Regions from separate parts of the Ammoniphilus soli genome, predicted to be linked through region 3. Evidence: riboswitches for the same ligand, from Rfam matches in the RefSeq annotation. Region 3 holds a riboswitch; each other region holds the start of a gene.
What was found. Region 3 has a riboswitch for S-adenosylmethionine ahead of ABLT31_RS22000 (sugar ABC transporter substrate-binding protein). Riboswitches for the same ligand answer to the same signal wherever they lie in the genome.
Positions count from the first base shown of each region.

Region 1 (10,748 bases), on a different contig from region 3:
CACTTTCTACAACATAATCTTCAATCTTATCTTGGTTGGCTTCTAATGCAGGAGAAATCTGACTCCATTCCCCAAAAAGAACCCCAACTTGTCCATTAATGAAAGCCTTCGTATCTGCACCGAAATCGATTCCCTCTAGATTTCCTTTAATATGTACTTTTACAGGTGTCTTTTTAACGCTTTTTTGGATAAACTCGATAATTTGGTTTGCATCCATCATGTTCATGGTTCTTTTCCTCCTATACGTTGAAAAAACGTGGCCTAGATGCCAGTTTTTAAGCTTTTTTCCACCTTATACTGTACCAGATTGAACCGGAATACACAATGTGTCGAAGCATAGCGAATGAAAGGGATTACATTGTTTTTCTTTTAAAAAAGGTATTGCCAATCTCCTCAGAGTGGCATATAATAAAGCCATAAGAACGATGTCAGATAACTTAACATACAATGGGAGGGAATATTACAATGGTAATGGCAACTAACACTCAAACTAAACTTCAAGAGATTCAAAAGGTTATCCAAGAAAAGAGCGTAGAATTGCTTCATTTGCAATTTGTAGATATTGAAGGTGTGCTTAAGAATGTTACAGTTACAGCTGAACAATTAGAAGATGCTGTAGAAGGAAAAATCATGTTTGACGGATCTTCTGTAACAGGCTTTTCTCCAATAAACAAATCCGATTTATACTTGCTTCCTGATGTAAATACATTTGCAGTACTTCCTTGGACAGTAGAAGATGGATACTCTGAAGCTCGTTTCCTTTGCAGCGTAACGAATCCAGACGGAACTCTTTTTGAAGGGGATACTCGTAACGTCTTAAAAAAGACCGTAGCAAAAGCAGCTGAGAAGGGTTATACCATTTCCGCTGGTCCAGAACTTGAATTCTTTTTGTTCCAAACTGATGAGCTAGGAAGACCTACTGTAAAAACCCATGATGAAGGTGGATATTTCGAAACTTCTCCGCATGACCTTGGCGAGCGTGTTCGACTTGAAATCTACCGTGCGTTAAAGGCGATGGGCTTGACTATTGAAGTATCCCACCACGAAGTAGCTCAAGGGCAACACGAAATCGGCTTTAAGTATGCTGATGTATTGGGTGCAGCGGATAACGCAACAACTTACAAGTGGGTAGTAAAGACAGTAGCGAAGCGTTTTGGGTTGCATGCTTCCTTTATGCCAAAGCCTGTATTCGGAATCAATGGATCCGGAATGCACGTAAATATGTCCTTGTTCAAAGATGGAGAAAATCTATTCTTTGATGCGGATGATAGCTTGCAATTATCATCTTTTGCTTACTCTTTCATCGCTGGTTTGCTAGAGAACGTGAAGAGCTTTGCTGCGGTTACCAATCCGTTGGTTAACTCTTATAAGCGCTTGGTTCCTGGTTATGAAGCTCCTTGCTACATCGCATGGTCTGCATCTAACCGTTCCGCTCTAATCCGTATCCCAGCTAAGAGAGGCATGGCTACGCGCGTAGAATTGCGTTGTCCGGATCCATCCGCAAACCCATACTTGGCTTATGCTGTTGTTGCTGAAGCTGGTTTGGATGGAGTAGATAAAGGGTTAACTCCAGTAGCGGCTGTTAACGAGGATATCTTCCATATGTCCAATGAAGAGCGTGCAGAACGCGGAATCGACAACTTGCCTGGCAGCTTGGAGTATGCTTTAGATGCACTAGAAGCAAGTGATTTTGCTAAAAATGTACTAGGCGAGCATGTGTATGGAGAATTTGTTGCCTTGAAGAGAGCAGAGTGGGATAGCTACCGTACGGCTGTACATTCTTGGGAAATTCAAAATTACCAAGGCAAGTTCTAATAGGTTAAATAAGAAAAGGCCACCTCGGATAAGGTGGCCTTTTCTATATTTTTTATTTACACTTAAACGACGCACCATTATTGTACATATCAAAGATGCTCATTTTCGGTGCCTTCACTAATTGGCTGTAGGAAAAACGACTCCCTAATACACTCAGATCGGTCGTGTTTAATAAAACTTCTATTTCTTCATTCTTCTCGTCGTCCAAGTATACATCTCGGCACTGAGGGCAGTCGATTGCAGGCACATCGGTTACCATGATGACGTCAACGCCGCCCGGTTCAATCCATTGACAGTCCTTGATTGTTTCTTTGGCTTGGTCGTTATCGCACCATACACATTTCATCCGTAATCCTCCTTTAAAGTTGGATACTATAATCGTAACAAAGATGTTTTGAAATTTTTGTCGATTCCTGTAGAGGGTCAAAGGATAAACTTTTACTTAGCGCAAGCTTATTTTTCTAGTAGAATATGATATGAGGAGGTGCTTTGGTTAATGGAGGAATCACTAAAAAATTATAAGGTAGTTCCTTATGATTTATTTCAAGAGCGGTTAGAAAAAGTAAAAGAATTGAAGAGCGCGGATAATCATGCCTATTATTTATACAAAGACAGCGTGACGGGTGAACACTTCGTGTATTATACCTATCTGCACCTGAATGTAGCGGAAGGAGGGCAGGAGGAAAGGTTCCGCCATCTGTTGCCTATTGAAAGTGATGATGTGCTTGCTATCCTTTTTGAAGACAAGCCTTATGATTTCCCTGAGCACTGGACGCATGCCTTTCTGCGCAGCGGTTCAGAAGGAAACCTGATGTGGTTTGATCCGGGGGAAGCTGAACTGCATGAGCAGTATGAAAGGAAGGCCATTGAGGCTAAAGACAAGCTGGCTGGATTTAAGCAGGGTGGGGAGTATGATGATGAATCCATCCGTAAACTGTTAGAAGAAATGGAGAAGATGTTTGAGGATAAATAGACCAGTCTACTGGCAAAACAAGAAAGGGATAAACCCCAATGGGGTCTATCCCTTTTTCTTTTAAAATGTTAGTTGACTGCCAATTGGCGAAGTACCGTTTGAAGGATACCACCGTTACGGTAGTACTCAATGTCAACTACGCTGTCTAGACGTACGATAGCTTCAAATTCAAAGCTGCTGCCATCTTCACGAGTAGCTGTTACCTTTACCTTTTGACTTGGCTGAACATCGTTGCTCAAGCCAGTAATATCGAAGGTTTCGCGTCCAGTAAGCCCAAGGGACTGTGCATTGGTTCCTTCAGCGAATTGAAGAGGCAGAACGCCCATGCCAACCAAGTTGCTGCGGTGGATACGCTCGAAGCTTTCCGCGATAACCGCTTTTACGCCAAGAAGGAAAGTTCCTTTAGCTGCCCAGTCACGGGAGCTTCCTGTACCATATTCTTTGCCTGCAATAACAACAAGGTTAGTGCCGTCTGCTTGATACTTCATGGAAGCATCATAGATGGACATAACTTCGTCTGTTGGCAAGTACTTCGTTACGCCGCCTTCTGTTCCTGGAGCGATTTGGTTGCGGATGCGGATGTTGGCAAACGTTCCGCGCATCATCACTTCATGGTTACCGCGACGAGAACCGTAAGAGTTGAAATCTTCACGCTTCACGCCGTTCTCTTGCAAGTACAATCCAGCAGGGCTGTCAGCCTTGATGTTACCAGCAGGAGAAATGTGGTCTGTAGTTACGGAATCGCCCATTAAGGCAAGAGCGCGTGCACCAGTAATGTCTGCAATGTCATTCAGCTGATCGCCTAATTCCTTGAAGAAAGGAGGCTCTTGGATATAAGTGGACTTGTCATCCCACTCATAAAGATCTCCAGTAGGCGCATCGATTTGGTTCCAACGCTCGTTAGCTTGGAATACATTCTCATAACGCTTGCGGAACAATTCTGGACGAACGGCTTTGCTCAATGCTTCTTGAATTTCTTGAGAAGTTGGCCAGATGTCCTTTAAGTATACATGCTGGTCGTTTTGATCATAACCAAGTGGTTCGCTAGTCAAGTCGATATCTACTGTTCCTGCCAACGCATAAGCGATAACAAGCGGAGGAGAAGCAAGGTAGTTAGCTTTTACTTGAGCATGGATACGACCTTCGAAGTTACGGTTACCGGAAAGAACAGCAGCAACAGTCAAGTCGTTGTCAGCGATAGCCTGGCTTACTTCGTCAGGAAGCGGACCGGAGTTACCGATACAAGTCGCACAGCCGTAACCTGCAACGTGGAAGCCAAGAGCTTCAAGAGAATCCAGCAATCCAGCTTCTTTCAAGTAGTCGGTAACAACACGGGACCCTGGAGTTAAAGAGCTCTTTACGTAAGTTGGCTTCTTCAATCCTTTAGCAACAGCCTTTTGCGCTACAAGTCCAGCGCCAACCAACACGCTTGGGTTAGAAGTGTTCGTACAGCTAGTAATCGCGGTGATAACAACTGCACCGTTTTTCATCACGGTCTTGTCACCAGTTGGGTGCTGTACAGCAGCTTCTTTCTTCAAATCTTCTTCAGATAAGCCAAATCCGCCTTTTTCGATTGGAGTGCGGACAGCTTCATTGAAGGTTTGCTTCATGGCAGTCAATTCCACGCGATCTTGTGGGCGCTTAGGACCAGCAAGCGATGGAACAACAGTGGAAAGGTCAAGTTCAACCACTTCAGAGTAAACAGGCTCAGTGCTGTCTTCTGTCAGGAACATGCCTTGTGCCTTATAGTAAGCTTCAACTAGAGCAATTTGCTCTTCGTTGCGGCCAGTCAATCTCATGTAATTCAATGTTTCAGCATCTACAGGGAAGAAGCCCATGGTTGCGCCGTATTCAGGAGCCATGTTAGCTACTGTAGCACGGTCAGCCAAGCTCATCTTGCTTACGCCAGGTCCAAAGAACTCAACGAACTTGCCTACTACACCTTTCTTGCGAAGGATGTTCGTTACAGTTAAAGCAAGGTCAGTTGCAGTTGCGCCTTCAGCAAGCGTTCCGGTTAGTTTGAAACCAACTACTTCTGGAGTTACGAAGTATAAAGGCTGTCCCAACATTCCAGCTTCTGCCTCGATACCGCCCACTCCCCATCCAACGACGCCAAGACCGTTGATCATGGTTGTATGAGAGTCCGTACCAACAAGGGAATCAGGGTATACTTCGGTTGTGCCATCTACTTCTTTTGTAGCAGCTACAGAAGCTAGATACTCTAAGTTTACTTGGTGAACGATACCAGTAGATGGAGGAACGGCACGGAAATTATTGAAAGCAGTTTGTGCCCAGCGAAGGAAACGATAACGCTCCGCATTGCGCTCAAATTCAATTTTTTCATTTTGCTCTAAAGCATCAGCGCTTCCGAAGTTATCAACCATAACGGAGTGGTCGATAACAAGATCAACAGGAACAAGAGGATTGATCTTGGAAACATCCCCGCCTATACGCTGCATGGTTGCACGCATTGCGGCTAAGTCAACTACGGCAGGTACGCCTGTGAAGTCCTGAAGTACGATACGCGCAACCTTGAATGGAACCTCTTGGTTTGGATCGCGTTCTACTGTCCAGTTAGCTAATTTATTAACATGCTCTTCAGTAATTGCTTTTCCGTCAAACTCACGAACTGCAGCTTCCAAAAGAACTTTAATGGAATAAGGAAGCTTGGAAACCGGACCAAGCTTTTCAAGGCCAGCTAAGGAATAGTAAGTATAGGTTTTGCCGCCTACTTGAAGTTCCGATCTAACGCCATATTTATCCTTGTTTGCCATGTCGTGACCTCCTTAATAGAAAGTTTAGTATAAATTCACAAAGAATCTCTGTTGTTTCACTAGACGAAACCGAGTTTCCTTTACGTTTCCCATTATACACATAAATCAGGGAGCCGTACACAACTATTTTCCATGAATATCTCCGAAAAAGCGGTGTGTTTTGAAGGATATTTACGAAATGCTTCTCCTAGGATATAATATTATCAGATGAAATATCGTTTCGTACAGTGAAACCAAACGAGACTCTTACAAAGGTAATGTTTCCATTTTACTAATAAAATAACAACTTTTTATGGCGAGAGGAGGGAATGACATGGATGATAAGAAAATGACGGTGCGCGCTGTAGATCGTGCCTTGGATATTTTGATTTGTTTTGCGGATAAGCAGGAGCTTGGCCTGACGGAGATAGCCAAACAAGTTGACCTCAACAAAAGTACCGTGTATCGCTTGCTGGCTTCCTTGGAAGGAAAGGGCTTTCTCAACCGCGATCCGATTACGGAAAAGTATCGTTTGGGCTTCCGGATTTGGGAGCTTTCTGCACATTTGGTCCGGGAGGATGACCCGGCGCTGCTCTTTTTGCCGGAAATGGAGAAGCTTCGGGATTTGCTGGGGGAGACCATCAGTTTATATGTCCGGGATGGCAGAGAGAGGATTCGGATCCAAGCTGTCGAAAGCCAGCATACGATTCGGAGAGTGGCGCCGATTGGCGTTCGCTTGCCTTTGGCAGTCGGCGCATCAAGCAAAGTTCTTGTAGCCTTTTCGGAGCCAGCGGTAAAGGATTTTATCCTCAACGATCCCGCTTGGCCGGAAGGGATTAATAAAGATCATTATGCAGAGCAGCTGCAGCGTATTGAGCAGGTTGGCTATGCAACCAGCATTGAGGAGCGTGAGCAAGGGACCAGTGCGGTGGCAGCACCTGTGTTTAATCGCAAAGGGGAAGTCGTTGCTGCGCTTTCCGTCTCTGGACCGGCGGCCCGGCTAACGACGGAGAAAATGGTGGAGATGGCCCCGAGCATCATGGCATCAGCCCAGCGTATGGGCAAAATGGTGAATAAATAGACAAAAGGAAACAAAAACATACAGAAAAATCACCCACCGTCTGACAAGCTTTTCCTGCATATTTTGTTATCATTAGCATAACGAACTTAACGGGAAAGGGTGAAGGCCATGAATACCGGACAATTGTATTCTCTAAAGGAAATGGCGAAGGAAATGGATACAACTTGGCAAAGTATTCGCAGCTGGAAAGAGCAGTTCTATCAATTCGTTCCGATGGAAACCGCCGGCAAGCAGGTCTGGTTCAAGCCGGAAGCGGTGGAAATTTTCCAGTTTATTAAGGATGCGAAGGAAAAAGGATTGGACCATCACGAGATCCGTTCGGAGCTTTTTAAGATCAGTGGACAAGCTGAGGCGGGCGAAGAGGAAGCCGAGGGACAGCCGAATGTGGATATGGTGATGATAGAACCGCAGCGGATTGAAGAGATGCAAGAAACCATTGAAGCTTTGCAGCGGGAAGTGGACGAACTGAAAGCCAAATGGTCGGAAGTCGAAGTGGCCAAAAGAGACCAGGCTCTGATGGATAACCTGCGTGATATGCGGGAAAAGGAAAAGAAAAAGAAGGGGCTTTGGAGCCGGGTGATGAATTTTACATTTTAAAGAGAAGGCTGTCCTGCAACGTCGGTAAGAACCGATTTTTGGGACAGCCTTTTTCGTACTGTCTGAATCTATAACTCCGTTATATTATTTGGACAGCACGAGGAAAACTTGTAGCTTTTCCCTAATTTGACATCAACCCTACGGGTCATTTCTGATAAAATTTTTATTTTATCACAAAGGGTTTACCCTTGATGTCAAGTTAGGGAATTGGCGCGAGCCAAGTTTTCTTGTTGGATCGCGTTGGGGGTGGTGGGTTGCAGTAAGTGGAGATTCGTCAATTAAACGCCCAGACCATTGATTTTATATTGGCTGTAGGTGGAAAAACGACCATTATTAGCGTTAAAACGTCCAAAAAGAGGGGGTGAAAATGAAATAGATGGAGATTTTCCAACAATAAAGACTTTTTCTAGTTTGATTTTGATTTTAAGTGGCTTTTCTCCACTAATTCAGAGGTCCTACCCAAAAAGCGAGTGGCCTAGGGATCTACGGAAACAGCCGATTTGAAAGGCGAAAAGAATTGACATCCGCTGGGATAAATGATAGTTTTACATATATTAAAGTGAATAATTACCTTATCGAGAGAGGTGGAGGGACTGGCCCTACGAAACCCAGCAACCGCATTATGTCATGCAGGTGCTAAATCCAGCAGGACAAGAGCTGTGTCCTGAAAGATAAGAAGCTGATCGTTAAACTTCTTCTTATCGGAAGAAGTTTTTTTGTGTTGTTTAAATTTGTCAGCTTACGCGCGTACATTTGGATGTTAAACTATTTTAAATAGTATCGACATGAAGGAAGTGGAGGGAGAGAGGACTATGGCTAAGATTAGCATGAAGCAGCAATTAGAAAAGAAAATCCTCATCCTGGATGGAGCAATGGGGACAATGATCCAACAGGCGAATTTAACGGAAGAAGACTTCGGAGGCGAAGCGCTGGATGGCTGTAATGAGATGCTGAATCTCACGCGTCCTGATTTGATTCGCCAGATACATGAAGAATATCTAGAGGCTGGCGCCGATATTATCGAGACCAATACGTTTGGTGCCACCAGCGTCGTTTTAGCGGAATATGACTTGCAAAATCAAGCGGTAGAGATCAACCTAGAGGCAGCGAGGCTTGCCAAAGAAGCAGTAGATAAGTATTCAACGCCGGAATGGCCCCGCTATGTAGCCGGGTCCATGGGGCCGACGACCAAAACGCTGTCGGTAACAGGTGGAGTGACCTTTGAAGAGCTGATCGAAACCTATTATGAACAGGCAAAAGCCCTGATTCAAGGGGGAGTCGACGTTCTGCTCCTAGAAACGGCCCAAGATATGCTGAATGTGAAGGCAGGCAGCATTGGAATTCGAAAAGCCTTCGATGAATTAGACACAGAGATTCCAGTGATGATCTCAGGTACAATCGAGCCAATGGGAACCACCTTGGCGGGTCAAAATATTGAAGCTTTCTATATCTCCTTAGAGCATTTAAAGCCAGTCTCTGTTGGTTTGAACTGCGCTACGGGACCTGAATTCATGCGCGACCATATTCGTACCCTTTCCGAGCTTGCGCAGTGTGCGGTAAGCTGTTATCCGAATGCCGGGCTTCCGGATGAGAATGGGCATTACCATGAATCTCCGCAAGCTCTTGCGACGAAGCTTGCCGGTTTTGCCGAAAAGGGTTGGCTCAATGTGGCAGGAGGCTGCTGCGGAACGACTCCGGAGCATATCCGAGCGATTGCTGAGCAGTTGAAGGATTATAGTCCTAGAACCGAAACTAAGCCTCACGGACATGTGGTATCAGGCATTGAGCCTGTCTATTTGGAAGCCGACAACCGGCCATTGTTTGTGGGCGAGCGGACAAACGTCATCGGCTCCAAGAAATTCCGCGATTTAATTAAGGAAGGCAAATACGAAGATGCATCCGAAATCGCCCGCGCGCAGGTGAAGAAAGGGGCCCACATCATTGACGTGTGCCTAGCGGATCCGGATCGCGATGAAGCGGAAGATATGAGCAAATTCCTAAGCTTTGTGGTCAATAAAGTGAAGGTTCCTTTGATGATTGACTCCACAGATGCCGAAGTCATCGAGTTGAGCCTTAAGTTCTCCCAAGGGAAAGCGATCATCAACTCCATTAATCTCGAAGACGGGGAGGAGCGTTTCGAGCAAGTCGCCCCGCTGATCAAAACCTATGGAGCTGCAGTAGTTGTCGGAACGATTGACGAAAGCGGGATGGCGGTTACCCGAGAGAAAAAATTAGAGGTTGCAAAACGTTCCTACGATTTATTGGTGAACAAATACGGTCTGAATCCGCTCGATATTATCTTTGATCCGTTGGTGTTCCCGGTAGGGACGGGCGATGAGGCATACATCGGCGCAGCGCTTGAAACCGTTGAGGGAATTCGCCTGATTAAAGAAGCGATGCCGCAGTGCCAAACGATCTTAGGTGTGAGTAATGTTTCCTTTGGCTTGCCTGCAGCAGGCCGTGAAGTTTTAAATGCGGTTTTCCTTTACCACTGTACAAAGGCTGGCTTGGATTATGCGATTGTTAATACGGAAAAGCTAGAGCGCTTTGCTTCGATTCCGGAAGCAGAGAGAAAGCTTTCCGAGGACCTTCTGTTCCGCACCAATGATGCCACGCTTGCTGAGTTTACTGCTTTTTACCGCGAGAAGAAAACGGTGAAGAAGGAAGCTGCCAGCAATTTGACGCTGGAGGAGCGCCTTGCTCAATATATTGTGGAAGGAACAAAGGATGGGCTTCTTAAGGATCTCGATGAAGCATTAACGAAGTATCCGCCTTTGGATATCATTAATGGACCGCTGATGGCAGGGATGAGTGAAGTAGGCCGTCTGTTTAACAATAATGAATTGATTGTCGCCGAAGTTTTGCAAAGTGCGGAAGTGATGAAAACGTCCGTTGCGTACCTTGAGCCGCATATGGAAAAAGCATCTTCCTCTGTCAAAGGGAAAATCCTTTTGGCTACGGTAAAAGGCGACGTGCATGATATCGGAAAAAACCTGGTAGAAATCATTTTATCCAATAATGGATACCAAATCGTAAACTTAGGGATTAAGGTTCCGCCTGCGGATCTTATCCGCGCTTACCGGGAAGAAAAGCCGGATGCCATCGGACTTTCCGGACTATTGGTAAAATCTGCCCAACAGATGGTCACCACGGCCCAGGATTTGAAAACGGCTGGTATTGATGTGCCGATCATGGTTGGGGGAGCGGCGTTAACCCGAAAGTTTACGGAAAATCGAATTGCTCCAGAATATGACGGACTCGTGCTTTATGCAAAAGATGCAATGTACGGGCTGGATCTGGCCAATCAACTGATGGATAAACAGCTGAGAGAGCAAATGGTTGCTCAATTGAAGGAAGCTCGTTTAGCCAAATTGCAATCGGAAGAAACGGCGGTTGAGGCACCGGCAGAAGCGGATTCCCAGCCAAAGGTTTCCGATATTGACCGCCAGGCACCGATTTTCCAGGCACCAGACTTCGAGCCGCATGTTCTGAAGAATTATCCCCTTTCCTATCTCCAGCCGTATCTGAA
Region 1 covers NZ_JBEGDL010000004.1:95,980-106,727, reverse strand. The annotation lists gene dapD (2,3,4,5-tetrahydropyridine-2,6-dicarboxylate N-acetyltransferase) at 1-226, opposite strand, end outside; gene glnA (type I glutamate--ammonia ligase) at 466-1,815, shown strand; gene ABLT31_RS10830 (YokU family protein) at 1,868-2,161, opposite strand; gene ABLT31_RS10825 (hypothetical protein) at 2,312-2,788, shown strand; gene acnA (aconitate hydratase AcnA) at 2,857-5,562, opposite strand; gene ABLT31_RS10815 (IclR family transcriptional regulator) at 5,876-6,622, shown strand; gene ABLT31_RS10810 (MerR family transcriptional regulator) at 6,731-7,219, shown strand; SAM riboswitch class I at 7,789-7,897, shown strand; gene metH (methionine synthase) at 8,032-10,748, shown strand, end outside.
Region 1: linked by a shared signal. The riboswitch ahead of metH (methionine synthase) and the one ahead of ABLT31_RS22000 (sugar ABC transporter substrate-binding protein) in region 3 are both predicted to bind S-adenosylmethionine.

Region 2 (10,748 bases), on a different contig from region 3:
TTTATGGTTACTTCTACTTGGCAGTTGATTATTTTATATGGTGTGATTTCTTCCATTGGGTTTGGCGGGGCATCTAATGTCGTGACTTCGGTAATGATTACCCAGTGGTTCTATGCTAAAAGAGGATTAGCGTTGGGGTTAATGGCAGCAGGAAGTGGGGCTGGCCAGTTTCTCATCGTTCCTGCCTCCTTGTTCATGATTGACGAATGGGGATGGAAGATTACGGTCGTGACTTGGGGAGTGTTTCTTTGCTTAGTTGTATTGCCCTTAGTCCTATGGTTTATTCGCACTTCACCAGCTGATCTGGGAATGAAAGCATATGGGGAAGAGGAGGACAAGGAAGAAAATATAGAGGCTAAAGAAAAGCCTCCAGAAATGGAAAAGGAGCAGCTGCCCTTTAGCGTGATGATTCGATCACGGGCATTTTGGTTTATAGCTTTTCCTTTTTTTGTTTGCGGGGTGTCAACGACGGGATTGATGGATACCCATCTCATTCCTTATGCACAAATGTGCGGGTTTGCTACAGGAGCCACCAGTCTGGCAGTCAGTTTGCTGGCTGGCTTTAATATTTTGGGAACAGCCCTATCCGGACATTTCGCGGATCGGTGGAATCATCGGTATATGTTAGGTTATATCTATATTATTCGTGCCTTAACGGTTGTTCTGCTCATTTATTCTCAAGATGTTTTTCTTTTATTGGTGTTTAGTGTATTATTCGGTTTGGTTGACTTTGCCACAGTGGCCCCTACAATGATGCTGGTTTCGGAGCAATTTAAAAGGTATTCGGCCGGTGTGGTGTTTGGGTGGGTATATTTCAGCCACCAGCTGGGTTCTGCTGTGGGAGCGTATGTACCGGGTGTGATTTATCGGCTTCAGGGCGGCTATAATACCGTCTTTTGGTTCACGGCTGGGTTGCTTGTGGTAGCCTCTATTCTAAGCTTTACTCTCTCTAAAGGGGAAGACATAAGACAGGATGGATCTTTACAGGAAGCGATATAGGTGGAAAAATTTTTGCAGAGAAAAACCTGCTTCTTCGGATAACCTAAGACCGAGGGAGGTGTCTTCATTGCAACGCAAAACTCTATTTTACGCCTTGATGCTTTGCCTGGTGATGATGATTTCTGCTGCTTGTTCTCCTGCCGCTGGTCCGGCTGACAATGATCGACCGTTTGGCACACTAACCTATAATAAGAACAATGTGTACCATAATCCCTCAGGTCCCTATGATGATGACAAGGGATTTAAGAATGACTTCGTTCTTGCTGATTTGAACCCGAATTTGGTAACGGGAAGAAATGACCTGTATAATCTGGACGCCGATGAACGCATCATGGCACAGATTGCCGCGAACGTTCGCGGGGTGGAACGAGCGACGGCTTACCTTAATGGAGGAACCGCCCATGTCAATATTGATATAGAAGGCGGGGCCGATAAAGCAGCGGTAAGAGCTGCTGTTTATCAGCAATTGCAGCTGAAAATGCCTCGTTACAGCATTGATTTAGAGGTAAGAAGATAGCCTGGACGCGCGTCCGGGTTTTCTTTTTGGGTAAAATAGTTTAAATATGGCCTTTCCAAAAAGGCTCTTTTCCCTATTCATGTGTAGTTGTTTGACATAATATATATTAATCCTTATAATTATACTGTTATAAGTGAAATCAAATCTGAGGTGAACTGCTGTGTTTGATCGTTTGGAAGCAGTAGAAGAACGTTACGAAAAGTTAACGGAGTTATTGTGTGATCCAGATATAATGAACGATCCTTCCAAGCTTCGGGATTATTCGAAAGAGCAATCCGATATGGAAGAAACGGTTCAGACGTACCGTGAATATAAAAGTGTTTCTTCCCAGCTGAAAGAAGCAAAGGCAATGCTGGAGGAGAAGCTGGATGATGAGATGCGCGAAATGGTCAAGATGGAAATTGATGAATTGACCGAGCGTAAGAAAGAGCTGGAAGATCGTATGCATATCTTGTTGCTGCCTAAAGATCCGAACGATGACAAGAACGTTATCGTGGAGATTCGCGGAGCGGCAGGCGGCGATGAAGCGGCTTTATTTGCTGGTGACCTTTTCCGGATGTATTCGCGTTATGCGGAGAAGGCAGGATTTAAGATCGAGATTATGGAAGCTAGCTACAATGATTTGGGCGGATTTAAGGAAGTTATCTTTGCCGTGAAAGGTAAAGGCGCTTACAGTAAATTGAAGTTCGAGAGCGGCGCTCACCGCGTACAGCGAATTCCAACAACCGAATCTGGCGGACGGATTCATACGTCCACGGCTACCGTGGCTGTCTTGCCTGAAGCCGAAGATCTGGAAGTGGAAATTCACGATAAGGATATCCGTATCGATACCTTCTGTTCAAGCGGTGCGGGTGGACAGAGTGTTAACACGACGAAATCCGCCGTTCGTGTTTTGCACGTTCCGACAGGGATCATGGTTAGCTGCCAAGACGAGAAGTCGCAGCACTCCAACAAGGATAAAGCGCTTCGCGTTTTAAGAGCACGCTTGTATGATCTGGAGCAGCAAAAGAAGGCTGCGGAGTATGGCGAAATCCGCAAAAGCAAAGTGGGAACCGGAGACCGCAGTGAACGGATCCGCACGTACAATTTCCCGCAAAGCCGGGTCACCGATCACCGCATTGGCTTGACGCTTCATAAGCTGGACTACATTTTGAACGGGGATCTTGATGAAATCATCAATGCCCTCGTAGTCGAAGAGCAAGCTGAACTCATGCAAAATGCGGAAGGCCTATAAGCATGAACGCTATAACCGTTAGAGAAGCCCTGAAAAGGGCTTCTTCGTTTATGGAATCATTGGAAGACGACAGGTTTTTGGCAGAGATTATCGTTCGGCACGTCTTAGGATGGGACCGCACGCGGCTATTTCTAGGAATGGAGGAATTCATCTCGATGCAGCAATGGTCCGAGGTGGAGCGAATGGTCAAGGAAAGGCTTCAAGGAGTTCCTGTTCAATACCTCATCGGTGAGCAGGAGTTTTATGGGCTGTCGTTTCGCGTTAATCCTTCTGTCTTGATTCCTAGGCCGGAGACGGAAATCCTTGTTGAACAAGTTCTTCATAGGCGAGACGTATCAGATGCTTTGACTGTAGCGGATATTGGGACGGGCAGTGGGGCTATTGCTGTCAGTTTGGCCGTTCATTCCCAGTGGAAGGTTTATGCTGTGGATATCGCCCAGGAATCTTTGGATACAGCTCAAGAAAATAGCCGCATTCATGGCGTCGAGCAGCAGATTACCTTTCTAAAAGGAGATCTCCTGGATCCGCTCCTTCAGCCTGTGGATATTTTAGTTTCTAACCCTCCCTATATTCCTTCAAGCGATGTTCTTGAATTGGATGTGCAGGTCAAGGATCATGAACCGATGCGTGCGTTGGATGGGGGAGAGGATGGGCTTGACTTCTATCGACGGCTTTGTAAAGGGTTGCCGCAGGTCCTTCGTCCAGGCGGATTGGTGGCCTTTGAAGTGGGAATGGGTCAGGCCCGGGATGTAGAGCAATTGCTTTTGAGAACTGGTGTCATTGCTAGAACCGAAGTGATTCAAGATTTAGCCGGGATTGAACGAATTGTGATAGGAGATGGGAAGGCGGGTCTGTAGCTCAGGGAAGCTGGCCTTCCTTTCCTGAATAATAAGTTTTATTCTGAAAATAACGAATCATGTTTAAACCCTTTCTTTTCTGTCTAGACTGTTGGCTAAGGAGATAGAAAAGAGAGGGGAAACAAAACATGAAAAAAGTAAGCTTGGTCTTATTTACATTTATTATATTAATCATGAGTTGGGAGAGTCAGCGTTCAGTTGCTTCCTTGCTAAAAGAAGAACCTATTCCGCAAGATTCCATTCGGCTTCGTGTCATTGCCAATAGCGATTCCCCGCAAGATCAGTGGCTAAAGCAAGAAATTCGAGATCAAATTAATGCTTACCTGGAAGGTAAGGTAACGGATTTGCAAACGATGGAAGAAGCGCGTGAGAAGATGGCAGAGGAATTGCCGCAGCTGCAAGAGGTAGTGGACCAAACTATTGCCAAGCATGGATTTTCTTATACAAGCCAAGTAGAGTTAGGAAAGGTTCCTTTTCCGACAAAAATGTACGGCCAGTATGTATATCCTGCTGGGGAGTATGAAGCCCTTCGCGTAACGGTTGGACAAGGTTTAGGGCAAAACTGGTGGTGCGTATTGTTTCCGCCGCTCTGCTTTGTAGATATCGATACGGGGGATGCCGTTAAGCAGGAAGCTGATGGAGATGGCCCTAAAATTCAAGTGAAGTTCTTCTTAGTCGAAGTCTTTCAGAAGCTTTATCAAAAACTTTTCGCCTAGGAATGATCCTCCATTGACAGATATCGCACCATCCCGTATGATTACGTTAATATAAATACTTAGTGTTTTAAAATAAATCTAACACTTTTCTTATTTGGAGCAGGTGGAGGGACTGGCCCGATGAAACCCGGCAACCCGTTAAGGCGTTCAGGACGCATTAAGGCAGGGTGCTAATTCCTGCAGATACGCAAGGTATCTGGGAGATAAGAAGGGGCTCATGATAGTGTGTTACAGATCCCGAGAACCTTCTGGCTCATTTGCTCAGGGGTTTTTTCTTGTTTTAGGGACTATTGTTTAGGGGTGAGAGACATGGAACAGAAGCAAGGATTGTTAGAAAAAATAAAGGATCAAGTATTAATTGGCGATGGGGCGATGGGGACATTGCTTCATCGCTACGGAATTCCTGTAGGCACTTGTGGGGAAGAGTTAAATGTAACCCGCCCCGATGTCATTAAGGATATCCATCTCCAGTACGTAAAGGCCGGTGCCGACCTGATTGAAACCAATACGTACGGAGCCAATCGAGAAAAGCTTTCGAAGTTCGGCTTGGAGGATCAAGTAGAGGCCATCAACCAGGCGGCAGTTCGCTTGGCCAGAGAGGCCGCAGGAGATTCGGTTTACGTGGTAGGCTCCGTAGGAGGTATTTTAGGCGGAAGAAGAAAAAGTATTCCCCTAGAAGAATTGGAGCAGGTATTTGATGAGCAGATTAAAAGCTTAGTTGAAGCAGGGATTGATGGCTTGCTGCTAGAAACCTTTTGCTTTGTGGAGGAAGCGCTTCTTGCTTTATCTGTCGCTCGGAAATATACTTCATTGCCGGTGATCTGCCAGCTGACGATTCAGGATTTGAACCGGACCCAGGATGGCTATCCGCTGGAAGCGGCATTTGCTCGCCTGGTTGATGCGGGTGCGGACATTGTGGGGTTGAACTGCTACAATGGGCCGGCAAATATTATCCGATCCATTGAATCCCTTCCTGTCAAAGAGGGGCTTAAGTTGTCCGTGTATCCGAATGCTGGGCTTCCGGAATATGTGGATGGACAGTTTTTATATCCGTCTTCAGCGGAGTATTTTGGTCAGTCGGCTGAAACCTTGTACCAGTTAGGGGCGCGAATCTTGGGAGGATGCTGCGGGACAACACCGGAGCATATTGAAGCGGTAGCCACTCGCATCAAAGGAAAAGCGCCTGTGGAAAAAAAGGAAGACTCAGCAATAGGGGTGGTCAAGGAGTCCAAGGTTGCGGTTTTATCCGAACCACACCATGAAAAAACACTTCCTGAGCTCGTTCGGGAAAGACCAACGATCATCGTTGAGCTGGACCCGCCTCGCGATCTGGATTTTGAGCCGTTTTTGGAAGGGGCAGCAGCACTGAAGGAAGCGGGAGCCGATGCCATTACTCTCGCTGACAATTCGCTGGCGATGACGCGGATGAGCAACATGGCGCTGGGGTCTTTGGTAAAGGAGAAAGTGGGCATTCGACCGTTGGTGCACTTGACTTGCCGGGACCGCAATTCGATTGGCCAGCAGTCACATTTAATGGGCTTGTATGCATTAGGCATTGATCACGTGCTGGCGATTACAGGGGATCCAACCCGTTATGGAGATCTTCCGGGAGCTTCTTCCGTATATGACATGACTTCCTTTGAGCTGATCCGGATGACGAAGCAGCTTAATGACGGCGTAGGGTTCTCGGGCCGAACGTTAAAGAAGAGAGCAGCATTTACGGTTGCCGCTGCTTTCAACCCGAATACGCGTCATTTGCATAAGGCGGTTGAGCGCTTGGAAAAGAAGGTGGAGGCAGGAGCGGACTATGTGATGAGCCAGCCGCTCTATGACCATGAGCAGATTTTTCAAGTTGCCGAAGCGACAAAGCATATTCAAGTGCCGATTTTTATTGGGATCATGCCGCTCACAAGCCATCGCAATGCCGAGTTTCTTCACAATGAAGTCCCAGGCATTCGCTTATCGGATGATGTGCGGGCTCGGATGGCTCGCTTTGAAGGGGAAGATGCAAGAAAGCAGGGCAATGAAATTGCCATGGAGCTGATCGAAACGACTCGCCGCCACTTTAACGGAATCTATTTAATTACGCCATTTATGCGCTATGAAATGACGGCAGAGTTGGCGAGGTATGTAAGAAACAGTTAAGCGAAAGGGGCATACTCTATCATTTCTACTCATATGTATGATAGAAATGATAGAGGAAGGGGGCCCTGTCGATGGGGTTAGCGGTGCGGGTAGCCGGAAAGAAAGATATTCATGCGATTGTGAATCTGTTGAAAAAGGGTAAACTGAATGTAGAGGGAATAGAAGCCCATCTGGACCATTTTTTAGTGGTAGAGGAGTTGGGCAGCCAACAGGTCGTAGGAACAGCGGGTCTCGAGATTCTTGGGAATCAGTTTGGATTGCTGCGGTCCTTAGCTGTGGAGCCGGCATTTTTCGATGAAAAGGTAGGGTGGGAGCTTTTGCGGATCCTTCTATCTCGTGCTGGAAAACAGGGCTTGCAGGAAATCTATTTGCTTACACGTTCAGCACCCTTTTTTCAATTTTGTGGGTTTAAGGAAGTGGAGTGGGAAGATATCCCCAGCCAAGTCAAAGCATCCACACATTTTCAACAGTATACACCCAGTTTATCCACGGCTATGGTGTATAAAAGAGCAACAACCGCGCGAATTTAAGACTCTAAACCACACACTTATGCACAACTTATCCACAAACTGTTGATAAGTTGTTTGTTTTATCTCCTACCATAGTAGGAAGAAGTCTTGAAAAAAGGAATGGAAGAGACATGATCGATTATCAGACAAAAACATGGCATGTGGATAACGTTGTGGGGAAAATGGCTGACTATCCACAACTGGAAGAGCCGGCGAGGCTGCTGGCGGACAATGAAGTCATCGCTTTTCCTACCGAGACCGTTTATGGCTTAGGGGCTAATGCCCTGTCATCCCTTGCTGTTCGTAAGATTTTTGAAGCTAAGGGGAGGCCGAGCGATAACCCTTTAATTATCCACATTGCCCACAGGAAGGATCTGGATAACCTTGTTTCGGAGGTTCCAGATAAAGCAGAAAAACTGATGGAAGCCTTCTGGCCTGGTCCTCTGACTTTTATTTTACCGCGAAGAGAGGGAATCGCTCCGGAGGTAACCGCTGGGTTGGACTCTGTAGGGATTCGGATGCCGGATCATCCGGTGGCTTTGGCATTAATTGAACAAGCAGGGGTCCCTGTAGCTGCGCCTAGTGCGAATCGTTCGGGGAGGCCGAGCCCAACAACAGCAGCTCACGTAGAAGAGGACTTGGCGGGACGCATTGCTGGGATTGTGGATGGAGGGAACACGGGAGTCGGTGTCGAATCGACGGTACTGGATATGACCGTGGATCCGCCAATGATCTTGCGTCCGGGTGGGGTCACTCGTGAACAGCTAAAAGCCGTGATCGGCCAGGTGGATCTTGATCCTGGGCTAACCTTGCAGGAAGAGCAGCCGAAATCCCCAGGAATGAAGTATCAGCACTATGCTCCGCAAGGGGAAATGTGGATCGTTCAAGCCGAGAAGGTGGAGGATCAGATAGAGGCGATTCGTTCTTTAGTGGGACAAGCTAAGGAATCTGGAAGGAGAGTCGGCGTGTTGGCAACAGAGGAATCCAAAGAAGCTTATCCACAGGCAGATGTGGTGGCTATCTGCGGATCTCGCCAAGATTTATCCACCGTCGCCCGCTCGCTGTATGATACCCTGCGATCTTTTGATCAACAAGAAGTGAATTATATCCTTTCCGAGTCTTTTCCGGCGGAAGGAGTGGGCCTGGCTGTCATGAACCGGCTGAATAAAGCAGCGGGACATCGCATTTATCGGGCTTAGACAAGAGGATAAGCATCTTTCCTAACCTGTCCGCATATCCATGAAGGAGACAAGGGATATGGTTGGAGGGGATCAAATGGAATGGGACATTACCCAATTGGGACAATTTTACACCATCCTGATGATCGGCATTGCGCTGGGAATGGATGCTTTTTCCTTAGGGATCGGAATGGGGATGTTGGGGATTCGTCTGCGGACGATCGCCAAGATTAGTATTTTGATTGGTTTGTTTCATATCATTATGCCTCTCTTTGGAATAGCCAGCGGCAAATTCCTTTCCGCGGTGGTAGGAGATGTGGCAACCTTTATCGGGGGGCTCATTCTTTGTTTTTTGGGCGCCAATATGGTTTGGGGATCGATCTTCCAGGTGGAAGGGGAGCCCAGGAGCTACCGGACAGAGGGCTTCGGCCTTCTCTTGTTTGCCATGAGTGTGAGCATTGATGCGCTTTCTGTAGGGCTTTCTTTTGGGTTGTTTAAAACCGATGTACTTCTCTCTGTCCTGGTCTTTGGCTTGATCGGGATGTTGATGACGGGTTGCGGACTATTGCTGGGAAAGCAGGTCGGTCATCGAATGGGTGGAGTGGGTGAGGCGCTGGGCGGATTCATCATTCTGGCTTTTGGCATAAAGTTTATGCTATAGGAGGCAGATCATATGGAACTGTTGGTGTTAAGCACTCTTACCGGGATTACTACCCTGTTTGGAGCGGCTCTCGCTCTCCTGTTTGGACAGCCTGGCAGGAAGATTCTTGCTTTTTACCTCGGGTTATCCTCGGGGATTATGGTACTGGTCATTCTTGTGGACTTGCTTCCTTCAGCATTTTCCCAAGGCCCGTATCAAGCGGTGGGAATGGGCTTAGGGCTTGGATTGATAACGATGATAGGAATTCATGGCTTTTTGCACCGGCAAGTGGTTCATGGAGTGAGTATATCTCCTGGTAAAAAGGAATCTTTTCGCGTGGGCCTGCTAATTGCCTTAGCAATTGGGCTGCATAACATTCCAGAAGGAATTGCGATCGGAGCGGGGTTTGAAACCCACCAGCATCTTGGGGTATTGGTGGCTTTATCGATTGCCATCCATAACGTGCCAGAGGGGATTGGAATGGCCATTCCTTTAGCTATGGCTGGAGTGAAAAAAAGACGAGTTTTAGGTATAGCTTTGGCCTTAGGCTTGTGTATCCCTTTGGGAGCGGGGCTCGGACAGCAGTTTTTTGTCGGTTCTCCCTTTCTGGTGGCAGCCGGCACGGCCTTTGCGGCAGGGGCAATGGGTTTTATTGTGTGGACGGAAATCGGTCCGACATCCTTCAAATATGATCGATGGTTTGCATTATGGGGGATGGGTCTCAGCTTAGTTTTGGTTTACATCATCCATGGATTGAGGTGAAGAAAATGAATCTTTTATTTGTTTGTACAGGGAATACCTGCCGAAGCCCCATGGCGGAAGGCCTAATGAAACGGCTGGCGGAACAGGAAAACCTAAGTGTAGAAATTAAATCCGCTGGTGTTGCCGCTGCTTCAGGGACACCGGCATCTGCCCATACGGCGACGATTTTAAAGAATCGGGGAGTAGAACTTGAGCATGCCTCCCAGCCTGTTACGCCAGAATTAGTCAAGTGGGCCGATTTGATTTTAACCATGACCTACAGTCATAAACAAGTGGTTAATCGACAGTTTCCGGAAGCGCAAGAGAAGGTATTCACGTTGAAGGAATATATTGGGGAAATGGGAGACCTTGACGTGATGGACCCTTTTGGCGGTTCATTGGAAGTCTACCGGGAAACCGAGAGTGAGTTGGAAATGGCTTTACTGAAACTTAAGCAAAAAATCGACAAAATTTAGCAGGGTTTTACCAAAAGGAAAACGAATTATTGATTACATTACGATAGAATGTACATTATGGGGGAGTAATCAATGGGCAATAAGATTCGTTTTGGCCTGCAGAAAAAAATCGTCCTCGGCATTGCCGTTTTGTCGGCGGTAACCTATGGGACAAGCTTTTTTTTCCTGACATTTTTAGCTGACTTTTTTCATGGCTTTATGTCTCCCGGTGCGTTTCAGGCAATGGTTCTTCTGATGGGCGTATTTTGGTCCTCCTTATTTGGGTGGATGGCTGCTCGGGTGTTGACGAAGCCCATTGTTCAGCTGGAGAAAACAGCAGAAAAAGTATCTACAGGCGACCTGCGGGTCAAGGTAGAGATTCCGCGGGGAGAGGATGAGCTTCGTTCTCTCGCTTTGGCATTCGAGCGGATGCTAAGTAATTTGCAGGCGATGGTCAAGGATATCGAGGAGAATTTTCGACAAACGGGCGATCATGTACAGGAGTTGACGCACGCGTCTCATTCGGCAGCCATGCAAGCGGAGCAGATCGGGATGACAATCGATGACATAGCCCAGGGAGCCCAAATGCAATCGGCAGCTACCATGCATATGGTCGAATCGTTTGAGCAGCTCAATCAAATGATTGAACAGGTAAATGAAAGTGCCGACCAGACGAGAGAGTTATCCGCTGAAATGGTACATACAATAGAAGTGAGTTCGCAGGTAGCAGAAACGTTAATCGAGGGATTGCATCATT
Region 2 covers NZ_JBEGDL010000011.1:135,162-145,909, reverse strand. The annotation lists gene ABLT31_RS20725 (MFS transporter) at 1-999, shown strand, start outside; gene ABLT31_RS20720 (hypothetical protein) at 1,067-1,516, shown strand; gene prfA (peptide chain release factor 1) at 1,677-2,750, shown strand; gene prmC (peptide chain release factor N(5)-glutamine methyltransferase) at 2,753-3,607, shown strand; gene spoIIR (stage II sporulation protein R) at 3,736-4,323, shown strand; SAM riboswitch class I at 4,411-4,533, shown strand; gene ABLT31_RS20700 (bifunctional homocysteine S-methyltransferase/methylenetetrahydrofolate reductase) at 4,633-6,468, shown strand; gene ABLT31_RS20695 (GNAT family N-acetyltransferase) at 6,540-6,998, shown strand; gene ABLT31_RS20690 (L-threonylcarbamoyladenylate synthase) at 7,109-8,176, shown strand; gene ABLT31_RS20685 (manganese efflux pump MntP) at 8,235-8,816, shown strand; gene ABLT31_RS20680 (ZIP family metal transporter) at 8,829-9,557, shown strand; gene ABLT31_RS20675 (low molecular weight protein arginine phosphatase) at 9,563-10,012, shown strand; gene ABLT31_RS20670 (methyl-accepting chemotaxis protein) at 10,085-10,748, shown strand, end outside.
Region 2: linked by a shared signal. The riboswitch ahead of ABLT31_RS20700 (bifunctional homocysteine S-methyltransferase/methylenetetrahydrofolate reductase) and the one ahead of ABLT31_RS22000 (sugar ABC transporter substrate-binding protein) in region 3 are both predicted to bind S-adenosylmethionine.

Region 3 (10,748 bases):
TTGAAAGTTCAAAGCCTGTGTTTACAAATTTAGAAACCGCCTCTACATTAAATATAGAAAGTATAACAAACAGCAGCAAAAGCCCACCGCTGATAACAAAAACAGGCCAGTCAATCTTCCTGCTTACGGATTCCCATTTGTTTCCCACTCGTAATTCCCTCCTTATTTCCCCTGCTTTGAACCCAACCAAACATTCCCTTTAAACTTTTTGCTGCTTTTGAGTAACCGTTTCCATTTTACCCTCCTTCATGAACTAATCACTAGTATTTTTTAAAAATAGTGCACGATACAAGGAAAGAATAGCTTTCATTGTACCATGTTGCATGTACCATGCAAGAAGTTATATTAAATTTAAACTATTAATTCACTATTGTCAATAAGATTTGTAATTTATCTAAAATTACATTAAATATACTGACACCTTGATAAAATCTCAATAAGGTTTTAGGTTCATGGATTTGCGAGGAAGAGTGGATGGGTTTGAAGTAAGTGGAAATTCGCCAATTAAACGCCGAGATCATTACTTTTTCTTGTAATTAGGTGGATTTGCTCCCACTAATAACGTTGGAACGTCCAAAATGATGGGATTAAGCTGAATTAGATGGAGCTTTTCCCATTATTTTAACTTTATATTGTTTGATTTTGATTTTAAGTGGCGTTTCTCCACTTATCCACACGGGAATAGAATAATGGTCTTTTCACCGGTTTATTTATTAAAGTTCCGATGTAGCAAAATGGTAGAAATGTAGGAAGGTGTCCCAAGAACCTAGCTTGTTGGGACACCCTCTAACTATGCAATGAACTCTGGTTATCTGACATTTAGCCACCCATCTTTAAATAGGTCAAACCAAGCAGAGTGGCAATCTAAAACATCGACGTAACCTTCCCCGTCTCCACCTCCACCAGATACCATCCGCGGGTAGCGGTGTGCTCGTCGACGAGGTCATAAACATGAATGGTATATGCGCCTTCCTCCATATGGTCAAACTCAATCACGGTGTCGGAGTTCTTCGCGATCCCGATATGGTCACGGACCAACTGCTCAGCCTGTTGAATAGAAACCTTTCCTGCCTCTGAGATATAAACCGTCTGATCCAGGGGGACCCACTCCACCTTGGCATCAAACGCCTCCGCTATGGATCGAACAGGAGCAATGGCTCGTCCCTGAGCTAACTGAATGGGTGCTGGGAGTTTGATCGTTTTTCCGTTCAGCAACGCTGCCTTTTTCCCTACATGAAGGACTAACGTTTTCGTTCCCTTTTTGGCTGTGACGGTTCTCGTTTTTTCATCCCAGGAAACGGCTGCCCCGATGGTTGCGAAAGTTTCCCTCACTGGAGCCAACACGCTTCCTTTGACCAAATAAGCCGTCTGTTCCAACTCTAGCCATTCCCCGTTCCACCTGATCTCTACTTCTTTCGATTCAGCTTGTCCGACGAGGGAAACCATCAGCCATACAACCAGTCCAATTAGCAATGAGACGAATTTTCTATTCAAAATCCCAAGCCTCCGTTCTCTCAGTCTACTACTTTATATCTATGAAAGAACCAAGAGGCCTAGAACCTTAAACCTTTCTTTTGCGCAATTGGTAGTACGTTACGGCTAGCGCCAGAACCAGCACGGTTCCTTTCACAATATCATGCGCATAGTAAGGAAGGTTGAGCATGGTCATTCCATTTAAAAGAATTCCTATCAAAACGGCTCCAAAGAAGGTTCCGATGACATTCGGCTTCCCCGCGCCAAATACGGAATATCCTACAAACGCAGCAGCGACGGCGTCCATCAATAGAGGAGCTCCTCCATCTACCTGACCGGTACCTATGCGGGCCGCCAAAAGAATCCCGCCCAATCCGCAAAACAATCCAGACAAGACATAGGCGAGGGTTCTATAACGGTCTACCGGAACACCGGATAAGCGGGCAGCTTCCGCATTTCCTCCTGTAATGTAAAGCAAGCGCCCTTGGCGGGTATAGTTCAGATAAATATGCACAGCCACCACCGCCAACAGCATCAAAATGACCGGTACGGGAACGGACGCAATTTGCCCCTGTCCCAGCCAAAGGAATCCTTCGTTAAACTTCCCCGGGGCTGTCGATCCATCCGGCATAGGCATGTTGGCGTAGATGGAGTACCCTTTGGTATAGGTTAAGTGAATCCCTTTGACAATATAGAGCATAGCTAAGGTCGCGAGCAAATCCGGTATGCGGATTTTCACGATCAGCAAGGAGTTGACCCAACCGATCAGCACACTCAAAACAATAGGAATCAGCAAGGTGACGAAGATTCCTTGTTCATACCAAATCATCATCGAGGACGAAACGACCGTGGCCAGGGAAACGACAGATCCGACCGAAAGGTCAAATCCATTAATAATAAGCGAAAAGGTCACCCCAATGGCTACTAAAGTCACGATTGAGATCGAACGAAGGATATCCGCTAGATTCCCATACGTAAAAAAGTAAGGGTTAATCAAGCTAAAAAAGATAAGGACAATGGCAATGACCGCGAGGGTTCCGTATTTATAAATCCAATCCATTACTTTCATTTTATTTTCCTCCGCTTGCGTAATACATGATGTTTTCTTGGGTAGCTTCCTCCCGGGACAGCTGCTTGACGATCTGTCCGTCACACATCACCAGGATGCGGTCGGCAATCCCTAAGATTTCCTGAAGCTCGCTGGAAAAGTAAAGGATTCCTTTTTTCTGTTCCGCCAGCTCCCCGATGAGCTTGAAGATGTCTGTTTTCGCTCCAATGTCTACCCCTTTAGTCGGCTCATCAAACATGAAAATATCCGCATCCGTATCCAGCCATTTTCCAATGACCACCTTTTGCTGATTTCCGCCGCTCAGGTTTCCAACAAACTGATGGATGCCGGAGGTTTTGATCCCCAGACGGTCAATGAGTATTTTCGAACGAACCGCCTCCGCGCTTTGGCGCATAAAGCCGAACGAAGCGAACTGCGAGAGAGTGGCCAACGTCAGATTATTTCGCACCGATTCTTCTACCAGAATCCCTTCTTTTCGCCGCTCCTCCGGAACAAGCACGACACCCTGGCTTACGGCATCCGCGGGATTTTGAATCGATAGCGTTTTTCCCCGCAAGATGAGTTGGCCCTCATCACGAGAATCAGCACCGAATAAAATTCTGGCCAATTCCGTTTTACCCGCGCCGACCAAGCCGGCTATACCGACAATTTCTCCTTCGCGAACCTCCAGATCCACTCCTCGGACTTTGCTGCCGCTCCTCATCCCACGCACTTCGAGCAACGTTTCGCCGATAGGGACTCGTTTTTTCGGGAATTCTTCGGAAAAAGCTTTTCCCAACATGTCCGCAATCACCTGATTTATGCTCGTTTCCGATGTCTTCTTGGTTGAGACATGCTGACCGTCCCGCATGACGGTGATCCGATCACACACTTCAAAAATCTCCGGCAAGCGGTGGGAAATAAAGATAATCCCTACATTCTGCTGCTTCAGCTGCCTCATCAGGGCAAACAGCCGCTCAGCTTCCTTCACGCTAAGAGGAGCTGTGGGCTCGTCAAAAATAACATATTTCACATCTTGAGCGATCGCTCTGGCAATCAAGATGATTTGCTTTTCCGAAAGCGTCAGTTCTTCCGCCTTTTTCCGAACAGGGATGGAAAAGCCTAAACGCTTCAGAATCTCCTCGGCATCCCGGTATAAGTCAGGCCACTTGAAAAACGTGCCCCTTCGATTGACCTGCCGATCGAGCAGGATATTCTCCGCTACGCTCAGATAGGGAACCAAGGCGACGTCTACCTCTTGGTACACACATTGAACGCCGTATTTCTTCGCATCAGCGGGAGTTGAAATCTGCACTTTTTCCCCGTCTACCCAGATCTCTCCTCCATCCGCTACATAAGCCCCTGTCAGGATTTTCATCAGCGTGCTTTTCCCTGCCCCGTTAGCTCCCAGCAGCGCATGGATTTCTCCCGCACGAAGCTCAAAATCGACCGCCCGAAGAGCAGGGACGCCTGAAAAGGACTTCTCGATGCGCTTCATCTCTAGTTTGGACATGTTCCATCCCTCTCTTATCAAAAATTAAAACTCCCCCTATTATCCGCGAACCCTATCATCCTGATAGGCCTGAACGTTAATAAAGGGAGTTTTTGGGTACATTCTTGTAGGAAAGACTCCGTATAACAGGAGAATCTCCGGTTATTTCTCTTTTTTAAATGCAATAGGATAAGATAAGAGGATTTTTTCCGGTTAAGTCCGGTAAAACAAGCATTTTTTCCTGATTTCAGGTGGATAACCGGAATTTCTCCTGCTATTTTAGCCCATTTGCCTTCGTTTTTCGGAATAGCAGGATTTTCTCCCGTTATGTTATGTTACTTTTGGTTCTGAGCTTCCAGTTCCTTCATCCACTCTTCGATTCCTTGCGTGCTTTGTCCCCATCCTTCGATGTGCTTGGAAAGGTCACCCATGGTTACCTTTTCCTTCGGAAGCATTTCGCGAGTGACTAGAATTGGATCTAAAGAAACATTTTGCGGGGTTTCTTCCCCTTTAATTTTCTTGTATACGTAACGTACTTGCACGCGTCCGATATCGGAAGGATCCACCGCAGCAGAAGCGATCCAAGGAGATGCTGGATCTTGAATCATTTGCAAGTCTTCATCACTCAAGTCGATCCCGTAAACTTTAATTTCGGTACGGCCCGCTTGTTGGATGGCGCGAGTAGCCCCTTTTGCGAATTCATCCCATGCTGCCCAAACGGCTGTAATATCGCCAGGGTTAGGATATTGCTTCAAGATCGCTTCCATTTGCGTTTGCGTATCTAACGCGGTGTTTGCTGATGCACTACCGAAAGCCGCAACCTCTTTGATTTCTGGGTATTTCTCTTGGAATTGCTTATAAGCGATTTGACGGCGCTCCATCGGAGCAAAACCGGCTACCCAAATCTTAACGATATTCCCTTTGCCGCCTGCATCTTCAGCCAGCTTTTCCAACGTGGACTCGGCCATCTTCACGTCACCTTGCTCCAATACCGTAACGCCAGGAATATCTAAAGCTGCGTCGAACGCAATAACAGGAATTTTTTGCTCAACGGCTTTCTTGACACCTTGCGTTAAAGCTTCCGGTGTTCCATGGTCAATCAAGATCCCATCGAATCGTTGGTTCACAGCCGCATCCAGCTGAGAAGCCATCTTAGCCAAATCATTATCTGCATTAAAGACGGTCAGTTCCCCGCCAAACTTTTCTACTTGTTCTTTTACACCAGCCACGTATTGAGCCGAAAAGGTTCCAATATTAAACTGCATGACTAAAGCAATACGCTTCTTGGCTTCAGTTGCTCCTTCTCCGCCAGAAGTGGTTCCGCCCGCTTCTTCTTTCGCTCCCCCGCCGCATGCGGTGAGGACTAGCGAGAAAATCATGACGAACGAAAGAAAAAGAGATAATTTCTTTGTTTTCATTTGAGTGCCCCCATATTTTTTTATTTATTATAGAAAGACCTGAAAAATTCAGGCAATAACTACCACAGTTTTCTTAGTTGTTTACTTTGCTTTTAAAACTAGAATAATCCGATTTTTTAGCGGAGTAAAGTCCAAAAGTCCTAGTAGTTTATGGTAATAAGGTCCTGGAAAAAGAAAAAACTTCTTCAATAAGAAGAAGTTTCATGAACAAGGCATTTTCCTTCATCTTATCTACCAGGATTCTCCTGCTGGAATTGGCACCTTTTCATGTCCATTCATGAACGGTTGCCGGGTTTCATAGGGCCAGTCCCTCCACCTCTCTCGATAAGAAACTATTCAGTTCGCTAGGTAAGATCTTACTAAAAAAAAATGGGGGCGTCAATAAATTTTTTAGAATCATGATTGCATAGAATGAACCAAAAGGAGGAGTGACCCACATGTCTCTTATGCCTCAACCCCACACCCATTACTTCCGCACTACAGGTTCGGGCGAACACGAGCACTTCGTTCATGCTTTTACCTTTCCTGAGAAGGGAAACTCTACAGATGGTCATGTTCATGCCTTTAAAGGAGTAACCCCAAAAGAACACGGCCACCAGCATTTCTTTACAGGCAGCACAGGGCCCGCCATCCCCCTCCCCGATGGGACACACATTCATGAGGTGAAAGGGAAGATTTATCGAGATGAGGATGGCAGACCCACCCATCCCCATGAGTTTAAAGCTCTAACCGGAAGACCGTTGGGGCAGGCGCCACCGGGGTGGTAGATTCGTTAGTCGATTAACTAACATGTTTGTGCCGGTCATCATTCACATTGTACGCTTGATAAATCCCCGAATCTTCTCAAGGAAAAAATCCCGCTTTTCTAGGTGCGGAGAGTGTCCTGTGTTTTCCACTACCCATTCTTCAAAGTTTCCGGAACGTTCTAACACCACGCGCATTTGAGATACCATGGGCTGTGGAGGAAACTCATCCATGCCTGGCCAACCGGGAACGTAACCCAGCTTCCCCAAATAACCAAAATCAAATAAAGAGCTATCCGATACGATCTGATCATCTGCTCCGCGAATCCATAAAACGGGGATTTGAGGCTCTAGGTCAGCAAATGCAGCAAGATTCAAATACTTAGGAGACAACGCATTATTTATTCCTTTGTCTCCGGGAGCTACGCCCGGCCATTCCGCGCAAGTCTCAAACGTACCCGGGTAGAAACCGGATCCCAACTTTGTGGATAGCATAGAGCGGACGAAACGATCTTCCTTTTGGGCATCAAGCCGGAAGGGCGGCTTAACGTAAAACTGATTCAAGACATTCCTGGGGCTATGGGGCTGCTCCTCCCCCGTAGCCCTTTGGCTAAGCAGCTCTATGAATTGAGGGTTAGCCGTTCCGCCGCCAGACCCGGCAAAATTCGGATAGCAAGGTGTCCCCTGCTCATCCTTCGTTCCCCCAAATCCAAAAGGAGATACGGGATTCATCAACATGAGCGAAGAAACCTCATTCGGGTAGTCTATCGCATATTGCATGACCACCCCGCCACCCATCGACCAGCCCAACATATGAAGCTGACGATCCAATCTCAGCGACTGTACAAACGACCTCACATCCTCCGACCAATCACGCAATCCTCTCGTTGCATCGATGGCTAAGGGCTCCGTCTCCCCATACCCCCGTAGGTCCGGCGCCAAAACATAAAAATCCTGTGATAGACTTTCCATCATGTCTTCCCAAAACCAACTCGATGACACATTCCCGTGCACGAGCATTACCACTGGACGAGCTGGATCTCCCGCTTCCAAATAAGCTACTTCGAGTCGGTCCGTCTTGATTCGCTTCGCTTCCATGAAACTCCCCCCCTTTTTCCTGTCTATACTCTAGATTAGCAGGTGGGGATTACAATGGAGTTACATGCAGCAGTTCCGATCGAGAGATTACACTATGGTTTCGAGAGATTTTGGACTGATTTCGAGAAATTAACGTTCTGGAAGGAATTACGTCAGCCACTAGCGAAGTTAGGAGGAAAGGAGGTTTTGCCAATGCTAAAAAAACAACGCGAATTTCCACTCAGAATAAAACTTGAGGAAGCCTTGCTGCGTCGACTTCCCCTTCATCACAAAAAACGCGAAGAAATCCTCGTCAGTCTAAGAAAATTACGAGCAGGTTACCGAGGCGAACAGGAGCTGGATTACCACCTTCAGTTTCTACCGGAAAAAGAATATCTCATCTTTCAAGATTTACGGCTTCCCATTGATGATCAGTTTGTTCAGCTGGACACCCTCATCCTCTCCCCTTGGTTTGCCCTCATTATCGAGTCCAAGAACATCTATGGCCACCTTTACTTCGATCCCGTTTCCAAACAAGTCATCAGAACGTATAACAATACAAAAGAAGGGTTTCCTGATCCCATCCTGCAAGTCAAAAGACAACGAACCCAGCTTCAAAAATGGATGGAAATTCATATGTCCAAATCCATTCCCATTCACTGTCTAGTTGCCATCGGCTATCCTAGCACGATAGTTGAAACAACTCCTGGAAATCGGCATATCTTTCAAATAGTGCATCATGCGGAACATATCCCCAACAAAGTACTAGACCTTGCCAAAACGGCTCCATCACCCTCTCTCACCACTTACCAGCTCCGCAAGATCAGCCAACTCCTTATCAATCAACATACTTCCCAGGACTTCGATGTACTAGATTGGTATCAAATCCACCCTACTGAGTTCATTCGTGGAATCCCCTGCTTTTCTTGCAATCTCGAGACTATGCAGCGGATCCACGGAAACTGGCTATGCAAAACATGTAAGTTAAAAAGAAAAAAAGCCCATGTACAGGTCATTCAAGATCATATTCTACTTCATGGAACCATCACCAATGAACAGTGCAGAAAACTTCTTGGACTGTCTTCCATACATACTTCCACGCGGCTGCTCCTCTCCATGAACTTGCCTTTTCAGGGGTCTACAAAAGATCGGGTGTATACTAAATGAAAAAAGCCGCTCAATCTCTTGAGCAGCTTCAATCCCTATGCCTATGCATCCTCTTCATACGTCGATCGACCTTCTTATCGTGTACAACGAATACCGCGTGGATCGCCCCCGGCAACCAGAAAAAACAAGTCAAAATCAGATTGAGAACAGCCTGAAATGGCTTTCCGCAAAGCAAAACCGCTACGGGAGGAAGAACAAGGGCAAGCAAATACATCATCGAAATCACTCCCCTTTATCATATACTCAATAAGTATTACGGGAGTAGCTTGCTCCATGTTTCGCCCTACTCAGCCCATTATTGCTGCGGCTCAGCCCCGATTTCCTTAGCCTGCTTTGCTTCCTCCGGAAGCGCGATAGCCTCTACGCTATTAAAGTCGGAATACGACCCGCTCATGTTCATCTCCATTTTTTCCAATGGCTGATTGGGTAGCTCCGCTAGTTCAATTTCTATCTCCATGGTCAGTTTCGTCGGGAGCTTGGTCTCCACATCAAACCACATGGTTCCTGACATGGTTAAAGCCTCCATGCCTGAATGAGCCATCATATCAGCAGGCAATTCCCCATTGGAAAACATATTGCTCGTCATATTCATCATCTCTTGCATCGAAGCAAAACGCCCTTGAACAGACACTTTCTGCTGTTCTTGCCCGTCCACCATTTCCTTACCTAAATCGCGGTAGAAGACAAATTTGTTGTTCATTTGCTGGTTATACGCTACACTGTTTTTTTGCATTTCCATCATTTGATCAAACGTAAAAGGCATGCTCGTCATCTTTACCCATTCTTCCTGATTCGTCTCCGGGTTCAGCATTTTCAAGTACATGCCTTCCTTCACGAAATATTGCTCCATCTCCATTTCCGTTTCTCCATTAGGCAGGGGCTCGGGAAGCTTAGACTTGGAGATAATGCGGAAGCCTTGGTCTTTCTTGAATGCCATCTCCATCTTCATGGACATGCTGGTCAATTTTACAGAAGGATTTTCCGGAAGCCCTTTTCTAAATATCATGTTCACGTCCTGATTCATGCTTGCTTTAAAAGAATCTTGAGCATTCATCACCTCGGAAGATTCGATCACCCACTCATGTGCCGTCGGATCGCTTACGAGGGCTTTCTGGATTGCTTGGCGCGCCTGCTCTTCCGTTACCTTGTCCTGGTCAAATGTAATTCCATACTCGTTCTTTAAAACCTCTATATTCAAACCTAGTATTTTGGATAAGATAATATATGCTTCATTTGGCTTCAGTGCATTCGCTAGGCGTACCGTTCCATCTCCATAACCGTAGATGACTTTACGTTCCTTCATGATGCGAATCGTATCCGCATAAGGAGAATCGGCCGAAACATCCTGAGGCAAAGCGAGATTCTTGTCCTGTAAAGGAAGCTGAAGCTGATCCACAATGTTCTTTAAAAAATCTCCTCTTTTCACTTGGTTCCCTTCTACTGTTTGGGCCGAAGCGTTTCCATAGCCAATCAAAGATCCTGCTAATAGAGTAGCAGATAGAGATAAAGCTAGTAATCCTCTTTTCATAAAAGCACTCCTCCTGTCTATGTACTCGTGAGGTTATACGATAGTTACTAGAAAAAGTTTCCTTTTTTGAAAAAAAACAGAGGCCGTAGCCTTTCTTGGTGTTGACCATTTCGAGAATACTTAGTAGGATTGGCGGATTTGTGAGGGAAAGGTGGATGGGTTTGATATAGGTGGATCTTCTCCACTTCTTTGCTTCTTCGTCCATTAAAAAGGGAGGGTGTCCCAAAAAACTAGTTTTGGGACACCCTCTGATCTTAAATCTTAGTCGCCAATATCCGCGCGATCCATCCAGATTACATGGGATACGGCCCCGTAATCTACTTCTTTGTCATCAATCTTGCAAATGCAGCGGTCGTTTCCACATTGAGCCTTGATTTGCTCCAATACGGATTTATCTACATTTCGAAGAATAACCATCTCTTGATTTTCCTTGTATAATACAGCAGCTGTCATAAAATTTGACCTCCAAATGTCTGATTTAATATAAAACGTATAGTAATGGGATCTATCACCCTACAAACCGAACCTCTTGATCTTTTTCCCCAAACTTCTTGACCCCCAGCATATCAGCAAGTTGCTTGCTCGCCGTTCTGCGAGTGCGTCTAGCCTCTGCTCGGTTTGCCGCTCCTTCATGGAGAAAGATTTCTTCCGAGTTTTGTGGCTTAATGCCTGGAACCTGGACCGGTACACCCTCCGGACTAACCGCAACGAAAGTTAAAAACGAAGTGGCGCATACGGTCCGCTCCCCCGTCAGCAGATTTTCGGCAATCACTTTGACAAAAACCTCCATCGAGGTTTTATG
Region 3 covers NZ_JBEGDL010000012.1:177,158-187,905, forward strand. The annotation lists gene ABLT31_RS21980 (BCCT family transporter) at 1-148, opposite strand, end outside; gene ABLT31_RS21985 (copper amine oxidase N-terminal domain-containing protein) at 865-1,494, opposite strand; gene ABLT31_RS21990 (ABC transporter permease) at 1,562-2,542, opposite strand; gene ABLT31_RS21995 (sugar ABC transporter ATP-binding protein) at 2,544-4,034, opposite strand; gene ABLT31_RS22000 (sugar ABC transporter substrate-binding protein) at 4,349-5,431, opposite strand; SAM riboswitch class I at 5,656-5,762, opposite strand; gene ABLT31_RS22005 (YmaF family protein) at 5,869-6,198, shown strand; gene ABLT31_RS22010 (alpha/beta fold hydrolase) at 6,241-7,272, opposite strand; gene ABLT31_RS22015 (nuclease-related domain-containing protein) at 7,465-8,418, shown strand; gene ABLT31_RS22020 (YqaE/Pmp3 family membrane protein) at 8,447-8,635, opposite strand; gene ABLT31_RS22025 (DUF6612 family protein) at 8,714-9,946, opposite strand; gene ABLT31_RS22030 (hypothetical protein) at 10,208-10,399, opposite strand; gene ABLT31_RS22035 (acyl-CoA thioesterase) at 10,455-10,748, opposite strand, start outside.